Lentisphaera araneosa HTCC2155: one gene and its partner. Each later gene encodes a partner of the first gene's protein in a complex. Links are inferred from orthologs where the notes say so. Each region holds a gene or a part of one and is shown in the gene's direction. Other genes may lie near its edges.

Region 1 (12,090 bases):
AATGAGCAAATTTTTCATTTGATGAATTCCTCCAGACGGTGGGGTTCTTTGAGTATTAAATTGAGGTACATGTTGGCCATGCGTTCAGGTCGAGTGAGTAACTCGTCTTCGTTGGCCCATTGCATTTGCCAAATCAAGCCATCTATCGTTGCAACTATGAAGCACGCTAAGTCTTCAGGATTGTCAATATCACGAAAGTATCCTTGCTCTAAACCTTTTTGGTAATCGGCGAGAGCTAAACTTTGCCAATGAGCCACTTTTAGTTGGAATTCTTGACTGACAATAGTTTTAATTTGCGGATTCGTAGCAATTAAGAGTGAGAGTTCATAGAAGAGGCGGTTCTCTTCAACGCCTTTTTTGAAAAACTCCGAAAGCACTGTGTGGATGGTCGTGTAGATGATTTTGACAGGATTATTATTACTTTCTTCAAAGGCCTCAACCAAGCTGTCAAGGCTCGCTTCAACTGCTTGGCAATTTTCTATACAGCAATACATGAGCAACTCCTCTTTAGAGTTGAAGTATTCGTAAATAGTTCCTTTCCCGATGTTTGCGTCTTTAGCAATCTTTGAGATTGTTGTGCTCGCAAAGCCTCGGTCTTTAAAGTTTTTGCTCGCTGCTTCTAAAATTTTTTCACGTTTATCCATTATCATCCTTCTTGACTGACCAGTCGGTCGGTTCTTAAAGCTATAACTTAGTCAGAAGAAAACAAAGTTATTTGGCAAGGAATTATGTACTTATTTGTTGACTAAGCAAAAATAGTATGGAAAAAGCAGCTAGTTTTTTGAGCTTTGGACTTAGGCCTTGGCTTTAAGTTAAAGTTTAGTCCAAGTTTTGTGGATACCTTTGCTTCCTGCTTTAATCATTTTGTGTTTCTCTAGGTTTTTCAGAGTGCGAATAATATTGGAATCGCCATGCTTACGGAATTTGCTAAGGATTTTTCCTTGGACTTTGCTGACTTCGCAAAATCCGAGAATTTCTTGAGCAAGTAAATCGGTAAATGGAGCCATTTTTTGATTGGGATAAATAATTGTGTACCCTGGGTTGCCATCAATATCTTCCCCGTAGGAGTATTTGAGTTTGTCAGAATTATCTTGGAGGATTTGACGGACCCTACGCATGATTTTCCCACCTTCACCAGAGCTACCATAGCCGTGGACGAGCCTGAAAGCTTCACGCGTCTTTTGGTAGTTTTCATATTCGTTCAAAAAGCATTTAATCGCTTCGTCAGCTTTTAATTCATGGAGGTCAAGAGTCTGCATTGAGGGGTGGCTTTGGTATTGTTTATGAGTTACACAGGCTATTACACAAATAAAAAACGTCAATTGAACTTAATCAATTGACGTTTGGGTTATTGCTGTAGAATTATTATTCAGCTATGGGTTGATTCGCCTTGTCTAAAAGATCTAAAGTTTTGCCTTTGAGGTCTTCACGATAGGCTTCGTCACTGGCAAGGACCCACGCATAAGCAAGTACTTTTTTCTGGGTGTACTCCTCTTGAGTGAGGTCTTTTTTGTATTGTAATTTTGCTAACATACTATCAAGAGCATCGATTTTTAGGTGAGTGTCGATGAGGTCATCGAGTTGAAGTTTAATACCTTCACTGAGATCGTGTGCAAGTCTATCGAGATTATCTTTATCTTTAACAAGCGATTTATTGCTGTCGAGTTCTTTTCTGACATCGCGAAACATTTGTGCAACTTCTGTGCTGATGATATCATTGACACTATTAGTGGCGATGGCGAAGTTTTTGTCCGCTAAAGAAATAATTTCCTTTTTGAGATGAGGGATTTCTTTGTCAAGTTGATCGAATGCATTAGACATCTCACGATTAGCTAAGTCTTCGACACCTGTGATAATGTCGTCATTGCTAGGTATTTTTTGTTCAATAATATCCATCGCCATGGTTGAAATCACTTCTGGTTGTGTAATAGCTTGAAGTTTTGATGGGACATAGAAAGCATAGATGCCGACAATGATAATTAAAATTGAGTAAACAATTTTAGTTATATTTTGAGACTTCTCTGCGGAGTTTTCGAGAGCTTCTACTTTAGAAGCAATGACTTCGAGTTGTTTTTGAATTTCGCTCATGATTAATTTCTCCTATTGCACTGCTGGTTCAACAGCATCTTCTGGGACGATTTGATATTTTAAGAGGTCGAGCAAGGCAGCGACAAGCTTTCTTTCGGCAAGATCCGGATCAATTTTCTCAATATTGACAACGTCCACGCTTATGGAAGTGAGTCGATCGGCAATCGCGTCAAATTCGGGCTCGAGCTTTATAATACTGTCCGCGGAGCTCGCCATGACATTTTCTGTAATCTTGATAGCAATTGTTTCAATATTTTCTTCGAGTTCTTTGATTTCAGCTTCTGAATAAGTTTCGCCGATATTATCAAAAGCTACATTTAGGGCATTTTCTAGTAGTTTGTAAATTCTCTCCTCAGTCACCTTACGTAAGTCAGTTTCTAGAGATTTAATGTGTCCCTCAAGTTTTTCTGAGTTTTTTGCATATTCTTTTTTAACACTTTCACTCAAACTCGGTAAAAGTTCTTTTTGAGCTTTAGCTTTCAAGCCAGTGAGCCTTTGCTTAAGGAGCTCTTCGGCATCCTTTTGGAGAGTTTCTACAATGGCTTCTTGATTGTTTTTAAGTTCATTGGCGATGTTGTTGAGTCGCATAAACAGAAGGCCAATTAGAGCGAGAATTACAATGAGAGCAATGTTTCTAAAGCCCGTTTGGCTCTTCTTAATTTGCTCAATTTTATCAATTCGATTTTGGATATTTTTTATAATTTCCAAATCTTTACTATCATCTTGCTTGTCACTCATTATTGACTCTCCTTAATCAGATGTGTTAGTGGGTGTGGATTAAGTAAAAAACAAATTATTCAGCTTGTCAAGGTTTGCGTTGTAAGATATGGGGAATGCGTCCATATTGGTGAGATTTTAATTTACAATTTGGGGTAATGAATTGAGTTACGCTGCAAGTGCTTTTTTATTAACTGGTGAAACGATCGATGTCACAGCTGGTCGCATGGGTTTTCGTTATTTTGGGCGATCTCCAGAGTTAGGGCCAATCGAGATACTTATTACAGATATTCCTGGGATAGTTTTTTCTGGCGACTTAGAATCTTCGGATGGTTTGCCAGATTATGATCAAAAATCTTCACCACTTAAAAAGGTCAATGGTGAGAATTTAAATGCTTACACATTTAAAACGCGAAATGCTCAGCATGCTTTGATGAATGCCTTTAAGGAGAAGGGCCAAGAAGCTTTTGAGACAGACATTAAACATCACGAACGTTTTTTGATGGAGCTTGGGATTCGTGGGGGCATTTGGCTTGAGGGCGATGCAAAAGTTAAAGATGGCCGCGCTGTATTTAAAAATCCACGTATAAAACCATATGAAGTTAAGACTGATTTTCGTATTGCTTCAATCGATATCGAGAATGGCGTCAACATAGATAGCCTCTTTTCCATAGCAATACATATGAAAGGCTGTGGCCCTGAGCGTAAAAAAGTTCTTATGCTCGACGACCATAGTCACGAGATGAATGACTTTACTACTTGCTTCAATACAGAGACAGATCTACTCAATGCCTTCATGGATTATATAGCGGCAGAAGATCCAGATATTATCATTGGATGGAATGTCATTGGTTATGACTTGGCACAATTACAAAAGTACTGCGAACGCAATTACTTAGACTTCAAACTTGATCGACTGGGAAAAGAACCCGATATTTTCTCTCCTATGATGGGAGTGAGTTTTGCCTTTATGTCAGGGCGCGTCGTGATTGAAGGCATGTCAGCGATTCGAGATATGGGCTACACCTTTAAAAATAATCGTTTGGAAACTGTGGCAGTTGAACTTCTTGGGGAAGGTAAACTGATTCATGATGAAGATGATAAACTAGCAGAAATTGAACGTCAGTTTCTCGAAGAAAAAGAAAATTTAGCGAAATATAACTTACAGGATGTTGAGTTAGTCACACGCCTTTTTGAAAAAATCGGTGTTGTGGAGTTCATGGCAACACGTACGTGCTTGTCGGGTGTGATGTTTAGTCAATTAGAGATTAATAATGCCATACTCGAAAATCTATGGATACCTGAAATCCACAAGGGCGGCTTTGTTGCCTTGGGTGATGGCGAAAAGAAAACCTCGCGCAATGACGCCTATCGCTACCTAGCTTCTGAGGCAGGTGTCCACGACAATGTGGTGCAATTGCGAATCCCGCAAATCACAGCATGGCTTGCGAGCTTATTTGATATTGATCCTTATTCCTTGGCTCAAGCTGAGAATGGTGAAGAGTTGCCTTGGGGGGCTAAACGTTTAAAAGACCAAGCCTTTATTGCCAAGGAGCTAAAAAAGCTTTTGACTTACCGCAGTCAGTTTAAAGACTGTGATTGGCAGTGCCGTGCAGTGAACCACACATTAAAGCAATGTATGGAAGAAAGTTTAAAATCAGCAAATCGTTTTTTTACTCCCACCTATAAAGGGGCGATCATGCAAGCCTGTGCTTGGTTGACTGAAGAGATCAATCAAGGCCTTCTTGCGGTCTCCGCAAAACTTGTGGCATCAAATGATACAAGCCTTTATGTGAGTGTAGAGGAGTACAGTGAGCTTGATGTTGAGACTCATTTGAATCAGTGTATCCAGAATGCCTGCTCAGATTTGGGTTTAGAAGCAGTAGTTCCACTTTGCGAAAAGATAGCGATCTTTGAGAAGATTCTCTTTATTAAACGCAATAATGATAACTTTCTTCGCTACGCTTATTTATGTGAAGAAGGTGAAGTGAAAATCACTGGTTTGTATAACACTGGACCTCGTTGGACTCAGCTTGCCCATTATTTCCAAGAAGAGTTGATGAAGCAGATCCTGACTGGGAAAGATTGGCAAGTTTGGATAAGAGAATTTACTGAAAGCGTGCGCGATGGTGCTCATCGTGATAAAATATCTTATTTCAGAAAAGTTAAACAGTCAGATTTACTAGAGAAAAAGGATCAGGCACAAGTTGTGGCTTTGCTAAAATACCTTGATTATTATAAACCTACGGCACCAGTCAATGTTATTTCATACATTATGACTTTGGATGATGGTCCTGTACCAAGTGTATTGAATCCTAGGACCCCTGATATAGAGCATTATATAGAGTCTCAACTTGCGAGGGTCGCAAATCCTTATTTAGCCTTAGTGGGAAAAACTTTTGAAGAGTTATTTCATGCGGAGCAATTAAGTCTTTTCGAATTTTAGTTAGAAAGAGTTGTTTTTATCTAAGGTTCACACAAATTAAAAAAGTTAATTCTAAATTAGAAAGGAAATACAATGAAAAAAGTGATTATCGTAGGCTCAGGCCCTGCGGGACACACAGCTGCTATTTATGCAGCTAGAGCAGAAATGAAGCCTCTCATGTTAGAAGGTTTTATGGCAGGCGGCGTTGCAGCTGGCGGTCAGTTGACAACTACGACTGAAGTAGAGAACTTTCCTGGCTTCCCAGAGGGCATTGATGGTCCTACTCTGATGATGAATATGCGTGAGCAATCAGCTCGTTATGGTACAGATATTATAACTGAAACTGTTGATAAAATTGATTTTAGTTCTCGTCCATTTAAACTCGTGGCCAATGGGGTTGATTACGAAGCAGCATCTTTAATTATAGCAACTGGTGCTACGGCGAAGAGATTGAATTTGCCTGGTGAAGATACTTACTGGCAAAATGGTATTTCTGCATGCGCAGTATGCGATGGTGCCCTTCCCATTTTCCGTAACAAACCAATGGTAGTAATTGGTGGTGGCGATTCAGCTTGTGAAGAAGCCATGTTCCTTACAAAGTTTGCTTCAAAAGTGTACTTGGTTGTTCGTCGTAACGAAATGCGTGCTTCAAAAGTGATGCAAGAGCGTACGAAAGCCAACGAGAAGATTGAGATCCTTTGGGAGACGTCTCCAGTGGAAGCTTTAGGTGACGACAAAGTTCTCACACACGTAAAAGTGAAAAGCAATGTTGATGGAACTGAAAGAGATGTTGAGGCTAATGGCCTTTTCTATGCGATTGGTCACAAGCCAAATACAGATTTCTTAAATGGGCAACTTGATCTAGATGATGCAGGTTACATCTTAACGGCACCAGGTACAGCTAAAACTTCTATTGAAGGTGTTTTTGCTTGTGGTGACGTACAGGATCACGAGTGGCGTCAAGCTATAACCGCTGCAGGTAGTGGTTGTATGGCAGCTCTCTCTGCTGAAAGATTTTTGGGTGAGCTCGGTGAAATCTAAAAGTTTTTAATAGACTTTAAAAAAGCGGCGAATTTATCGTCGCTTTTTTTGTGCCTAAAATTTAGTGAAGAAAACGAAGTAGAGGCCAATGTTCATAAAAATGAGTAGAGCAATGATATGTAAAGTGAAGTCGGGGAAGAAGTAGAGACCTATGAGTGAGGAGCTATTGCTTAGGGCATAGGTGAAAATAATGAGTTTCTTTGAGAAGGCTTGACCATTTTCGTATTTGTCTAACAAATGAGCTAGTCGTGGAGATTTAGAAACATAGCCTCTGAATTTAGGGGAGCACTTAGTAAAGCATGCGATGGAGATGACAAAAAAAACAGTTCCAGGTATAACGGGGAGTAGGAATCCTGCTATAGCCATCAGTAAATTGAGCCAGCCGACAATATAGAGTAGGATGAGTTTAGCTGGTTTGGGCTGAGGTGACATTAAGCCAGGAGTGTTTCCGCGAGCTGAATATATTGTTCAATAGTAATTTGTTCAGCACGAGCTTTGCGATCGAGACCGACGGTTTCGTAGGCTTCTTCGAGTTTTGGGCCCGCAGTTCCTTTCATGAGTTTGAAAGCAACTTTGCGGCGCTGGCTAAAAGCAGCTCGAACAATGGAATTAAGTTTTTTGAGTACTTTTGGACTCGGCGGGTTTTCTTTGAGTTTTAAAGTCACAAAAGCTGATTGAACTTTGGGTGGAGGAAAGAAGACCTCTGGGGGGACAATGCGCAAAATATTGACATCATAGAGGGCTTGGACTCTAACAGTGAGGGATCCATAGTTTTTTGTTGAATTATCGGCCGCTAAACGCTCAGCCATTTCTCGCTGAAGCAGAAAGTACATTTCTAAAGGCGGGCTCTCGAGCTCCGACATAATGGCAATGAAAATACTCGAGATCGCATAAGGCAAGTTGGCTAAGCATCTGAACTCTCGAGGCAGGTCGAGTATTTCTTTGTAGTCAACTTTGCAGGCGTCGCCTTTGTGGAGCGTAAATTTTTCGTGTTCGAGGTTCTCGCTTAGATAACGTTGGATGGCAAAGTCGAACTCGACAGCATGAACAATTCCGCCTAATTTTAGCATTTCGCGAGTAAGGACACCTGCACCGGGTCCTACCTCGAGGATGGTTTCTCCTGCTTGAATATCCATGGATCGACACATGGCATCGAGAAGGTTGTTATCTATAAGAAAGTTTTGGCCGCGGCTCTTGGCTGGGGCTATGCCGTATTTTTCAAGTGTGCTGAGAAGCTCGGCTTTTTTCATTACTCGACGTATTTCTCAATCTTAGCGCCTCTTTTGAGGTCGCCGATGAATTCTTCGCGATACTGCTTTTCTTGGTCAGAACTTAGTTTGCTTTTGATTTGGTCAGAGATGTCTTCGAGTGGGGGGACTGCCGATTTGCGAACTTCGCTCAATTGAACAAAAAGCATTTGGGTAGTTTCTTCAATGGTAATGTACTCACCAGCTTTCTTGTCTTTTAGTGCTTCGAGGAAATCGGGACGAATGTCAGTCATTTTAAGAAAGCCTAAGTCACCATTAAATTGTGAATCGGATTGAGGCATAAGCTCGTCGAAACTTTTTCCGTCCTTGAGTTCTTGTTTGAGTTTTGTGACTCGTTCATCGTATTTGCTTTTGTCTTTTGAGAGGATGATGAGCTTGATGTGCATTTGAGAGGGTGTGGCAAACTCAGCTTTGTTCTCTGCAAAATATAGTGCGATATCATGAGGGGTCACAACGATTTTCTTACGAATGAATTCCATGCGCATGAGTTCGAGGATAATGCCGCGCTCAATTTCTTCGCGGTATTCTTCAACAGTCATGTCCTTTTGGTGAAGCATATCGTAGAACTTATCACGATCAGAGCCGAAACGACGGGCAATTGACTTTTCAATTCTTTCTTCAAGAAGAGAGGATGGCACTTGGTAAGCGTCGTTACTATTGAAGTGATCAAGGATGAGTTGTTCTTCAATAAGTATGTCGAGTGCTCGACGTCGAAGGTCGACGATACGAGAGGGGAGCTCAGGGCCATTAAATATTTGTCTAAGGCGCATTTCCTCGCGATAAGAGAGCTCTTGGATATCGTAGCTCGTGATGATGTGGCCATTTACTTTGGCCATGATGCTGACTTTGTAGACTCGGCCAGCAAAAGAGCTAAGGCAGAGGAGGGTGATTAATGCAAAATATTTCATGGTCTCAATAATTATAATGTGTGATGTTCGAAGCTGTTAAAAATTAATTAGGGTGCTAAACTAGCCGACTCAAAAATAAATGAAATTTAGAATTACTTTTTTTATGGAAAAAAAACTACAAAGCAACTGGAAAAAAATAGGATTGCTCGTTATTTTGGGGGCTCTATCTCTGGAACCGTGGTTTTTGGGCGTTTTAAACGGTAAAAATGACGACTTCGATACAGAACTAGAATTAGCGGATCTGAAGATTCGCAACTTCGAGTTAAGGAAAGAGGTAGAAGAATTGAAATCAGTGAAGGCTGAATTGCAGACAAGCTTATTATATAAGGCAAAGCAATTCGCCGTAATTGAAGAAGATTTAGCGTTAATCTCAGCTGACGTAAAGCCAGAGGAAGTTAATGCAGTTTTGCTGAAGGAATTGAGCTTGTGTCGTAACGCGATACTCGCACTTGAACAGAAGCAGGATGAATTTAGAGAATATGGTCGTAAGGCATTAAGCTCTTTGAAAGCAGAAAAGATCCTGCTTGATGAGTACGACGACAAAGCAGCTCTCGTTGATCAGGAGCTAAAGATTGTGAAAAACACAGTCTTTGCCGCTAAGAAAGAAGGCGCTGCTTATGTTTTAGCTGTTAATGCTGATGACAATGTTCTCGCTATGAGTCAAGGTTATGCCCAAGGTGTAATTCAAGGTTCAGATTGGAATGTGACGGTTAACGATCGTAAGATCGCAACCATAAAAATAATAGAAGCTAGGCGCAATAGTAGTTTAGCTTTGATAACAGAGGGATCTGCAAAAGGAATTATTGCAGGTTCTAAAGTAAGTAAAAAATAACTTTTTGGAAAAAAAGAGATACAAATGGAAGCAACAGCAGTTACGAAATACGTGAGAATGTCACCTTTCAAAGCTCGTGAAGTTATGCGCCACGTAAATGGCAAAGCATACAACGACGCTATTGAACTAGTGACACTTGCGGACCAAAAGGCTGCGGGTATCATCAAGAAGACTCTTGAATCCGCAAAAGCCAACGCTGAGAATAAAGGCGCTGATATCAGCTCGCTTTATGTTAAGCTCGGTGTTATTGGCGAAGGCCCCACAATGAAGCGTTTTAAACCCAAAGCAAGAGGCTCGGCGGGTAGAATTAACAAACGTACAAGCCACGTAAAAATCATCCTCAGCGATGAGAAATAAAAGGAGTTTACAGTGGGTCAAAAAGTAAATCCAGTAGGATTCAGAATAGGTTATACGAAAGATTGGCGTTCGCGCTGGTTCGCTAGCAAGAAAGAATTTGCTGGTAAACTCGCAGAAGATATTGAAATTCGTAAGCTTATCAAAGGTAGATTTAAAGAGTTTGCTGTATCACGCATCAATATTGAGCGTTTTGCAAACCGTGTTCGCATTGCTATTCACACAGCCCGTCCAGGTCTAGTGATCGGTAGTAAAGGCGCACAAATTGAAGAAGTAAAATCAGAACTAGCCAAACTTGCTAAGGGTAAAGAAGTATTCCTCGACGTTGTCGAAGTACGTAATCCTGAAGTCGACGCTGTTTTGGTAGCCGAAAGCATTGCTCAGCAGTTAGAAAGACGTGTTTCTTACCGCCGTGCTATGAAGAAATCAATCCAGGTCGCTATGGACATGGGTGCTGACGGTATCAAAGTGAAATGCGGTGGCCGTCTTAGTGGTGCTGATATTGCCCGTAACGAAGTGTATAGCGAAGGTCGTGTACCTTTACAAACAATCAGTGCAAATATTGATTATGGCTTTGCTGAAGCGAATACGACTTACGGTATTATTGGTGTAAAAGTTTGGATATGTAAACCTAAAAATTTGGAGCAAAATTATGGCACTAATGCCAAAAAGGGTAAAGTACAGAAAGGTTCAAAGAGGCAGCCTCGCAGGTAATGCGGGTAACTGTAACAAACTCGACTTCGGTGAGTTTGGCCTACAAGTACTAGATCGTGGCTGGATGACAGCCCGTCAAATTGAAGCGTGTCGTGTGACTATGACAAGACACACAAAAAGAAGAGCGAAGGTTTGGATCAGAGTTTTCCCTGATAAACCGATCTCTAAGAAGCCACTCGAAGTACGTATGGGTAAAGGTAAGCCAGGACCAGATCACTGGGTAGCTTGCGTTCGTCCAGGTCGTATACTTTTCGAAATGAGTGGTGTAACTCGTAACACAGCTAAAGAAGCTATGGCACTTGCGGCAAATAAACTTGGAATGCGTACTCGCTTCCTTGCTAAAGAGGATCAAATCTAATGAAAGCTGCAGAAGTAAAAAAATTGACTGACGCGGAGCTACTCGAAAAGCTTGGTGAACTCGACAAGGAGCTTCTGAATCTCAGACTCCAGGCAAAAACAGGTCAAATCGAGAATACAGCACGTATTCGCGAGGCGCGTAAAACTGTTGCCAGAATTAAAACCGAGCAAACAGCCCGCTCTAAATAAGGATTATATCCATGAGTGAAAATACAAATCAAGAACGTGGCAACCGCAAGCAGCGTGTTGGCATTGTTACAAGCGACAAAATGGATAAAACCATCGTTGTAACAGTTAACCGCAAAGCGCGTCACGCTAAATTTAAGAAAGTTATTAACATCAGTAAAAAATACTACGCTCACGACGAGAAGAATGAAGCCAAAATTGGCGATCAGGTTGTCATCGCTGAGACAAGACCTACCAGTAAGAAGAAGTGCTGGAGACTTATGAGTATTCAATCTACTGCTGAATAGGAGAGTTAGAAAATGATCCAGATGCAGACAAGCCTAGAAGTGGCAGACAACACAGGCGCTAAGCGTATTGTTGCTATCACTGTCCTTGGCCAGCGCAGAAAATATGCTGGTGTTGGTGACATTATTACTGCTACAGTAAAAGAAGCCAGCCCTAACGGCGTTGTTAAGAAAGGTGACGTAATTAAAGCTGTTGTTGTTCGTACAAGAAAAAGAATCCGTCGTCCAGATGGTTCTTACCTCAACTTCGACAAGAACGCAGCTGTAGTTATTAACGCGAACAATGAGCCCCGTGGTACTCGTATCTTCGGCCCAGTTGCTCGTGAACTCAGAGAAAAGAAATTTATGAAAATTGTTTCTTTAGCACCGGAGGTTCTCTAATGAATGATTTCCCAGTAAAAATGGGTGAAGAAGTCGTTATCATTGCAGGTAAAGACAGGTCACGTGCTGACAAAGTCAAAGCTGGCAAGATCACTTCAATCAACCGCAAAACGCAAACTGTTACTGTTGAAGGTCTCAACATCAGTAAAAAAGCTGTACGTCCAAGTGAAGCAAATCCAGAAGGCGGAATTGTTGAATTTGAAGCTCCGATTCACGTTTCTAACGTGATGACGAAAGCTAAATACGACGCTCGTTCAGCTAAGAAAGCATAGTAGGTATTCAGATGACTTCAATGAAAGAAAAATATAAGAAAGAAGTTGTAGCCGAATTAGTTAAGAAATTCGAGTATGGTAACGTGAACATGGTACCAAAAGTCGAAAAAGTAATTCTTAACTGCGGTATCGGCACTAAGCAAGAACGTGAAGTTCTTGGTGAAGCTGTAAAACTTCTTACGACCATCACTGGTCAAAAAGCTGTAGAAACAAAAGCTAAGAAATCTATTGCGAATTTTAAACTTCGCGAAGGCCAATCAATC
Region 2 (8,362 bases), on another replicon or contig:
CGTGCTCGTTGAATGACTTGCTCACGGTCTTTGTTAAAAGCTGGTTTAAACCAGTTGACGCATATATCGATCATAAAATCTCTCTAAATTTTCTTTTACTTTAGACATTTAATCGGACTTTGACAGATCTTGTGTTGAGAAAAAGAGCTAGACTTATATTTTGAAAGAAAAACAGGAATGATTCATGAGTCAAAAAGAAGTTAACTACGGCCCTTTAGCAAATTTTCTTGGTGTATGGGAAGGTGAATCAGGTGTGGATAGAGCACCAAAGCCACAGGGAGACAAAACAACTGAGTTTTATGAGAAGATCACTTTTAGTCCAGTGGGAGATGTGGATAACGCAGAAGAGCAAGATTTAGTGGTGGTTCATTACCATCAAGTCGTGACGCGTAAGAGTGATGGAAAAGTCTATCACAATCAGACGGGTTACTGGATGTGGGATAAGGGAAGTGACGAAGTCATGTTCTCAATTGCCATTCCTCGTGGCGTCTGTGTTTTAGCTAATGGTTCGTGTGAACAAGGTGGGGATGTAAACTTTAAAGTTAAAGCTCAGATTGATGATCCAGCCTATTCCATTTTACAGTCGAAATTCATGCAAGAGAGAGCCAAAACTGAGGCGTTTGAAATTGACCTAAACTTGAGTGCGGATACACTTTCATACTCACAGACGACCTTCCTAGATATTTATGGACGTAAATTTGAGCACACCGATACGAGTTCATTAAAAAAGAAAGCTTAAATGGAGATTCAAAATCCTAAATACGGGCAGGGTGATGCAACTTATCGCGGGGTAGGCGGAGATGAAGGGCTGAAAAAATTGGTTGCGGAGTTTTATCGCCAAATGTCTTCTCTAAAAGAAGCAGAGCATATTCGTAAGATGCACCCAGATGACTTGAGCGAAAGCGAAGATAAACTCTACTGTTTTTTAAGTGGTTGGATGGGCGGACCTCGACTCTACAATGAGAAATATGGTTCGATTGCTATACCTCGTGCTCATACGCACTTGGACATAGACTACCCAGAGGCTGAAGCATGGCTTTTGTGTATGGGAAAAGCTCTTAATGAATTAGCGTATCCAGATGACTTTTGTGAGTACCTAATGACTCAGTTGAAAGTGCCAGCTGAACGAATTCGAATGGCTTCATTAAATCGACAAAAAAATTAGCTTAGCGAAAAGTTTTTTTTAAGATGGATTTCCCAAGTTAGAGGAATAGATTTGATTTTCTTAAATAAAATATAAAAAAGGAGATTAATTATGGCATCAGATCAAGTACTTAATCTAGATGATAGTTCTTTCGAATCAACTGTATCTGAGGGCGTGACTCTCGTAGATTTCTGGGCTCCTTGGTGCGGTCCTTGCCGTATGCTTGCTCCAGTAATTGATAAAGTTGCAGGTCGTCTTGATGGTAAAGCTAAAGTAGCTAAAGTTAATACTGACGAAGCTAATGCAAGTGCAGTTAAATTTGGCGTTAACTCAATTCCAACTATCATGATCTTCAAAGATGGTGAGCTCCAAGACACTCTCATGGGTGCTGCTCAGCGTGAAGATGACCTCGTATCTAAAGTTGAGTCTTACATCTAAGAGAAAAGCATTTAGATTTTTTAAGGCAGTGAATAATTTCACTGCCTTTTTTATTGTAAATAGATGAGGAGAATAATGATGCCAAGACTAGCAGTTGTTTTTGCAGAAGGTTTTGAAGAGATTGAAGCCATTACGATAGTCGATGTTTTGCGAAGAGCGCAAATTGATGTGGATATGGTAGGGCTAAGAAGTCTGTCAGTAAAAGGCTCACATGATATTGAAGTTAAAGTAGAGAAACTTTTAAAAGAAGTGGATCCCAATTTATATGATGGTGTCGTCTTACCTGGTGGGCTCCCTGGTTCTTTCAAACTTCGTGACAATGAAGATGTGCAAAATTTCATTAGGGCTTTTAATGGCAAACTACAGGCGGCGGTATGTGCGGCTCCTATCGCGCTACAAAAAGCCGGAGCTCTTGAAGGTAGACATGTGACCAGCCATCCATCAATGAAAGACGAATTTTCAAAACAGCTTTATTTGGAAAGTCCCGCCGTGATCGATGGTAAAGTCGTGACTTCACGTGGGGCAGGAACAAGTTTCGAGTTCGTTGCTGCGATTCTAACTGTATTAGAATTAGAAGAAAAAACCGAAGATCTCAGGGCAGCAATGTTATATCCAAATTTCGATTCTTAGGAAGTTAGTTTCTTCTCTTTCAGCCATTGCAGGATTTTTGCAAGAAAATCCTGCTTTTCAAATGGTTTAACTATGTAGTCATTCATGCCGACTTTATAGCATTCTTCGATGTTATCTTTAAAGGCATTAGCACTAAAGGCAATGATGGGTATTTCAACTCCTTTAGACCTTAGCTTATCAGTCGCTTCGAAGCCGTTCATTTGAGGCATTTGACAATCCATAAGAATCAAATCCGTTGGGTTAGATTCCATGAAATCTAAAGCAGCTTGGCCACTGCTCTTTAAATGACAGTTTAAAGGTAAGCCCTTAAGGCAATCCTTGACGAGTTCGAGGTTGATGCGATTGTCATCGACTACCAAAATATTGGGCTTGTAGCCTAAAGCTGAAAAGTCGATGGCTTTTTTAGCTGAAGTTACAGGGTGATGCATTTTTTCAAGAACTAGCTCAAACTCAAAGCTACTCCCAATGTTTTCTTGAGATTGAACGTTGAGTGTCGTTTTCATTTGTTTTAATAGGTCTTGGCATATCTTAAGTCCCAAACCATAGTTCTTAGAGGAGAGGTGGTGGCCTTTAGTTATTGCATTTAAGGTTTCACTGCCGATTCCCATTCCTGAATCTTTAACTTGAACATGCACTTGAGCTGTGTTATGATTGTCTAGGTAGTAGCAGTTGATATCCACCGATCCTTTTTCGGTAAATTTAATAGAATTACTAATCAAGTTAACGAGAACTTGTCGAATTCGATCTTTATCACCTTTAAGCCAAGCAGTAGATTCGTCGAGTAAAGTAAAATTTAATTTTAGCCCTTTCGCGGTACAGGAGCTCTCAAAAAGTTTTCGTAAACTCCTTAATAACTCATTAAAGTTAAAGACACGAAGATTGAGTTCACTTTTATCCTCAAGTATTTTGGAAAAGTCCAAGATTTCGTTAATGATCATTAATAAACTTTTTGTCGATTGATAGATAGAATCACAGTAGTTTTTAGCATCTTCATCTAAGTCAAGCTCTCGCAAAAGTTCGGCATATCCGTGTATCGCATTCATAGGTGTTCTGATTTCATGACTCATATTGGCAAAGAACTGGGATTTGAATTCACTCATTTTTTGAAGTTCACCAATTTTACTTGTGAGTTCTTTAGTTCTTTGATGAACGAGTTGCTCCATTTCAGAGTTAATTGTTTCTAAGTTTTCTGATCGATTCTGTAAAGCTGAAATGAGTTGGTCAAAGAGTATTTTTAAATTATCAAATTCTTGAACGATAACCCCTTCATCTTTGGGTTCTGAGCCACTTAGTTGGCATTGGCTGAAATGTGTCTCTAAGGCATTTAAAGGTTTGACAAAGAGGTGATTTATAATGAGAAAACCTATGGTAGATATAATGATACTCACCACAAAAGCAATGAGTAAGTAGTGGGCTAAGGCACTATTTCGCGTTTTGATAAAAGGAGAATAGTCAAAATAAATATTAGCCCAGAAGCCCTTTCCTAGATCAATTCTTTGTTCAAAGGCGCGAGGGATATTGGGACCTAAATATCTCAATTCATGATTTTTATGGAATATTTGAAGCCCCTCACTATGAGCTAGTAATTCTTCCATGTTTTGATAAACTTCTGCCAAGGGAAGTTCCGCAATGAGAGCCCCTTCTGTGAATTCATTGTGTTTTATAGCCACACTTAAGCGAATTCTAGGGTGGGGTTCCTGCTTAATAAGGTCAAGGTTTTGATCAAGAGTTTCGTTGAGAATGCTTTTGATAGCAGGACTCATGATGAAAGTTTTATTGGCGTTCGTACTACTTCGAATTAGGTTTCCTTCAAAATCTACAAGATAGAGTGGATAGTGTTCACCGAGTAACTTCCATGAATTCATTAGGCTTTGTGCTTCTTCGGCGTTTTGTTCGGGTTGAAGTACGGCTTGAGAAAAAATTCGTAATTGGGCAAAATCCTGTAAAATTTTTGTGTGTTGAGTGAGGTGAGATGATATTTCTTTTTGGAGCTGTTGGCTGCGGATATCTGCTTTGTTTTGAAAGCTTTTATGACCTAAATTGCTTAAGTTAATACTAATTATATATCCTGCTCCTACCATAAGGGTTATACCAATGAACACCATAAAACTAATACTTGTTTTATAAGCCGATAAATGCTTAATCATCAGTTTTTCTCCGATGATTGATTTGTCCTTTCTGATTAAAGTAGGCCATGCGATAATCCTGAACTCCCAAAGCTTCATGACTAAACGCTTGGTTTATTCGATAGGGAGAAAACGGTTTAGAATAAGTTTTTAGCAGGCCAATAACGGGTATTTTTAAATTTTCTAACTCATTTTTCACTGATTCTCTAAGCTCAATATGACGTTTGTCTAATTTGTTTTGAGAAGCTTCTAGTAAGAGGGAGGTTAAATCGTAAGCGTGAATGAATCCACTCGGGGCTTTTATATAATGATTATCAAAATCATTAGGGAATAATTTGGATGCTTTACTAATAATTTCATTGTCCGAAGTTTTTGATAAATCTAATGAACTTTGTATAAATAGGAAGGGGTGTTGCCTTGCTTTTGGAGTAAGTTTTTCATAGAATTTTCCACCTGTAACTCCCCAGTGTGAGATGATTGGAATGTTTAAATTTGATTTGCTTATAGCATTTACAATGGAGGCACTTTCATTTGAATTACCAACGAGAATAATGCTGTCTGCATTTGATTCTTTTAAGTTTAAAATGATTTTCTCAGTTGCGTAGTCTGATAAATTCCATTTAAACCAATCGCTTCCCGCACTACTTATTTGTGATTTAGTGATAGCTTGAGTTAAAGTGTTCCAGTTGTTTTTTCCCCAGGCCGTGTCTTCTAATAAGAGGTAAGGTTTTTTAGTTTTATGAATGTCAATGGCACTTTCAATTAGGAACTGTCCCACAGTAGAATCATCGAGTGAGAGTCGAAAGATATAATTATCTTTACTTTGTGTTCGAGTTATGGGAGCGGCGGCTGCCCAAGGATTCAGCAGTAAAAGTTTGTGTTCATTAATAAAGTCTTTGTTAGCAAGTACAGGGGGAGAATGCATGCCACAAAATACCGCAAGAGTGTTTGGGTCGTCGGCAGCAATTTTTAAATTTTTAAGGCTGCGGCGGTTATTGCCCCTATGATCGAGTCGTTTAACTTCTATTTTGGTCTTATGTAATTTTTCTTTGTTGATATGAAGTGAGGACAAGATCCCAACTTCGATAGAGCGACTAGACTCATAGTAATTGGAAAAGTCTGCATCAACGTAAATTGTGAGTTTTTCAGCATCTAGTGAAAAGCTCCAAAAAAACAATAAAATAATTCCAATAAGCCGCATTTCTTCTCCAAAGTCATTCTATCTAGACTATTACAGAAAAAAACTAAAAGCAAATTTCTTCAAAAGCTATTTTTTGGTTAGTTTTTTATAAAAGATTTTTTAGAGCTTTTTAGTTTATTTTTTCTTAGGGTTATCTTTTTTATGAGCTCGTTTCTTACTTATAACAGCATCAAGGGATACCCTTCCAGGGCCGAGAATAATTAAAACGACATAAGTCATTAGATAAATGAAAGCGAGTTCGGCGCTGGGTTTTCCAGGGGAATCAAAAAGTTGTCGCTGAAAAATAAATAGATTGACATAGACGCCTACAGACATGGTGATTATTAATTGGGACAAGGCAAAGCGACTTACTAAACCTAAAATTAATAAAATGGCACAAAAAAATTCCGCGAATACCGCAAGACCTAAACAAATGCTCGAACTGAGCCCGAATAAAGCAGGGAATTTTTCACTTACAGTGGAGAAGTTTTGTAATTTAGGCCATCCATGTGCAATAAGCATAGATCCACCAAAAGCGATTCTAGCTAAAAGCAATGCCATGTCCGTACTTAACTTTGGAGTGTTTTCTTGGCTCATGATTTATCCTTATCGAAATTGAAAATTAATTTTTCTTCATTAATCTTGCCCTGTATATCAAAAAAAACACCCTCGTTTTTGAGTAAGTTGAGTTTTTTAGTGATCTGTTCACCGCTGCCTTGTCCAAAAAAACCACCGATACTAAAATCACTCTTGATTATTCTATGGCAAGGGACATCTGGAGCCCAAGGGTTGGCTTTTAGAGCTTGGCCAATGGCCTGGGAAGAGCGGCAGTTAATGGATTTTGCGAGATTCGCATAAGTACTGACCCGACCACGAGGGATTTCTAGAAGCTGTTTGAGAACTGATAGGCGAAAGGCACTAATTTTTCCTTGTAATTGAGCCTGAGACATTTCATCAATTAATTGTTGTTTGTTTTTGGCCATTATTTACCTAGAGCTTTGCCATCAATTCGTCTTGGATCCGCAAAGCCGTGCTTGCCGTCATAACGCATCATAATAGTTTCTGCGCAACCAAAGGGAAAAACTTCTTCAGTATTGTGCCCTTTTTTCTTCAGGCTTTCAACGATTTCTTCATTGAGCCCAGACTCAAATTCGAGCTTGTCGGGCAACCATTGATGGTGGATTCGGGGGCGTAAAGTTGCTTCTCGTAAATCCATGTTAAAGTCAATGACATTGAGCAGGATTTGTAGAACTGTACTAATGATTCGACTTCCTCCAGGACTTCCAGTGCATAAGTAGGGTTGATCTTTTTTGAATACGATTGTGGGAGTCATCGAGCTCAATGGGCGTTTATTACTCTTAACAAAGTTGGCTTCGCCTCCGAGTAAACCATAAGAATTAGGGACGCCTTCGAGAATGGCAAAATCATCCATTTCATTATTTAAGAAAAAGCCGAGGCCAGGAATCATAATCCCACTACCAAAACTGTAATTGATTGTGTAAGTAAAACTTAAAACGTTGCCTTGACGATCAGAGACAGAGAAATGAGTGGTGTCGTTACTTTCGCGAAAATGTACCTTGCCGTGAGAAATTTCTTTGGCGGGACGGGCGCGATTCATTTTAATAGATCTTTTTAATTTCTTGGCATACTTTTTTGAAATGATTTCTTGCTGAGGAATATAATTAAAATCAGGATCGCCGGGATAGTGGCTGCGATCGGCATAAGCCAACTTCATCGTTTCAGTAAGTAAATGATAATATTGATCTTTTGGCATTTCTTTGAGGTCGTAATTTTCCAAAATATTCAGCATCTGAATGAGGTGCATACCACCTGAGCTCGGAGCGGGCATGGACGCAATTGTTAAACCTCGATATTTACCAATGAGGGGCTCACGCTCGACGACTTTATAGCTTTTAAGATCAAGTTGAGTGATGAGGCCACCATTTTCTTTATGCCATTTAACAAATTCTTTTCCTAGGTGACTCGTGTAGAAATAATTGGGCCCGTATTTCTTGAGGCGTTTTAAAGTTCCTGCTATATCTTCTTGAACAAGGATCTCACCTTGTTTAAGAGCTTCTCCCTCAGGAAAAAATATTCTTTTAGCTTCAGGGTTTTGCATTAAAAAATCTTTTTTGCTTTTAAAATCATAAGCAAGGCCAGCGGAGACTTCAAAGCCATCTTCGGCAAGATAAATGGCAGGTTCAATGACAGTTTTATGTTTGAGTAGGCCAAATTTCTTGTTGATGTAATCAAGTCCAGCTAAAGTTCCTGGGACAGCACAGGCCTTTGGAGAGAAGCGTAAAGCATTTTGGTCGACACTTCCATCAGCTTTCAAGAAATCGGATTTTTTAACTGAAGAGGGCGCACGCTCTCGAAAGTCGATAGCCACAGTTTTTTTGGTCTCGGCATCGTAATAAAGCGCAAAACCACCACCAGTAATATTTCCTGCTTTCGGTTGAGTAACGGCTAATGCGTAGGCAATTGCGACGCCAGCATCTGCGGCATTGCCCCCAGCTTCAATAATTTCTAAACCAATATCTGCAGCCTTGTCATCTTGGCAGACAATCATTACGTTTTTTGAACGGCTTACGGAAGTGTTTTTTAAGTCAATTTGTGGGATTCTTATAATCGGATCCGCAAAGAGAAATGAAGAAAATATAAGTGTAAAATGAAAGAAATATTTTGACATAGTTTACTCCTTAGTTAAACGCAACCATCCGCGTGAAATTTTACTGACTGGGTCTTCGGCGAGCATAGCGTAATAAAGATCTTTGTCATTTACCCAAAATGATTCGCGACTCCCTTGAACCTCAAGGATTAAGACAGAGCGACTTTCGACGTCGT

The links.
Region 2: the proteins of trxB (region 1) and trxA are in contact, whole or in part, in a crystal structure (PDB 1F6M), measured with the Escherichia coli proteins. The link is inferred for Lentisphaera araneosa HTCC2155 from one-to-one orthologs.

The regions. Positions count from the first base shown.
Region 1 is NZ_ABCK01000023.1:57,475-69,564, forward strand. Bases 4,389-7,297 are described here. They hold trxB (thioredoxin-disulfide reductase), read left to right. Parts: upstream 4,389-5,323; coding sequence 5,324-6,271; downstream 6,272-7,297. Other genes in these bases: LNTAR_RS19000 (3'-5' exonuclease), read left to right, coding at 4,389-5,251; LNTAR_RS19010 (DUF454 family protein), read right to left, coding at 6,326-6,703; rsmA (16S rRNA (adenine(1518)-N(6)/adenine(1519)-N(6))-dimethyltransferase RsmA), read right to left, coding at 6,703-7,297. In the rest of the region: LNTAR_RS18975 (efflux RND transporter periplasmic adaptor subunit), read right to left, coding at 1-18; LNTAR_RS18980 (TetR/AcrR family transcriptional regulator), read right to left, coding at 15-644; LNTAR_RS18985 (Smr/MutS family protein), read right to left, coding at 813-1,259; LNTAR_RS18990 (hypothetical protein), read right to left, coding at 1,366-2,088; LNTAR_RS18995 (hypothetical protein), read right to left, coding at 2,101-2,826; more of LNTAR_RS19000, read left to right, coding at 2,969-4,388; more of rsmA, read right to left, coding at 7,298-7,521; LNTAR_RS19020 (peptidylprolyl isomerase), read right to left, coding at 7,521-8,447; LNTAR_RS19025 (hypothetical protein), read left to right, coding at 8,551-9,279; rplV (50S ribosomal protein L22), read left to right, coding at 9,304-9,636; rpsC (30S ribosomal protein S3), read left to right, coding at 9,649-10,347; rplP (50S ribosomal protein L16), read left to right, coding at 10,286-10,705; rpmC (50S ribosomal protein L29), read left to right, coding at 10,705-10,893; rpsQ (30S ribosomal protein S17), read left to right, coding at 10,905-11,177; rplN (50S ribosomal protein L14), read left to right, coding at 11,190-11,555; rplX (50S ribosomal protein L24), read left to right, coding at 11,555-11,827; rplE (50S ribosomal protein L5), read left to right, coding at 11,839-12,090.
Region 2 is NZ_ABCK01000036.1:35,519-43,880, reverse strand. Bases 213-2,918 are described here. They hold trxA (thioredoxin), read left to right. Parts: upstream 213-1,255; coding sequence 1,256-1,582; downstream 1,583-2,918. Other genes in these bases: LNTAR_RS22570 (response regulator), read right to left, coding at 2,209-2,918; LNTAR_RS22575 (DJ-1 family glyoxalase III), read left to right, coding at 1,658-2,212; LNTAR_RS22585 (group II truncated hemoglobin), read left to right, coding at 740-1,165; LNTAR_RS22590 (heme-binding beta-barrel domain-containing protein), read left to right, coding at 213-739. In the rest of the region: LNTAR_RS22595 (TatD family hydrolase), read right to left, coding at 1-74; more of LNTAR_RS22590, read left to right, coding at 185-212; more of LNTAR_RS22570, read right to left, coding at 2,919-4,359; LNTAR_RS22565 (ABC transporter substrate-binding protein), read right to left, coding at 4,352-5,539; LNTAR_RS22560 (DoxX family protein), read right to left, coding at 5,654-6,115; LNTAR_RS22555 (MGMT family protein), read right to left, coding at 6,112-6,501; ggt (gamma-glutamyltransferase), read right to left, coding at 6,501-8,207; LNTAR_RS22545 (phytochelatin synthase family protein), read right to left, coding at 8,211-8,362. UniProt on the Escherichia coli protein: Participates in various redox reactions through the reversible oxidation of its active center dithiol to a disulfide and catalyzes dithiol-disulfide exchange reactions.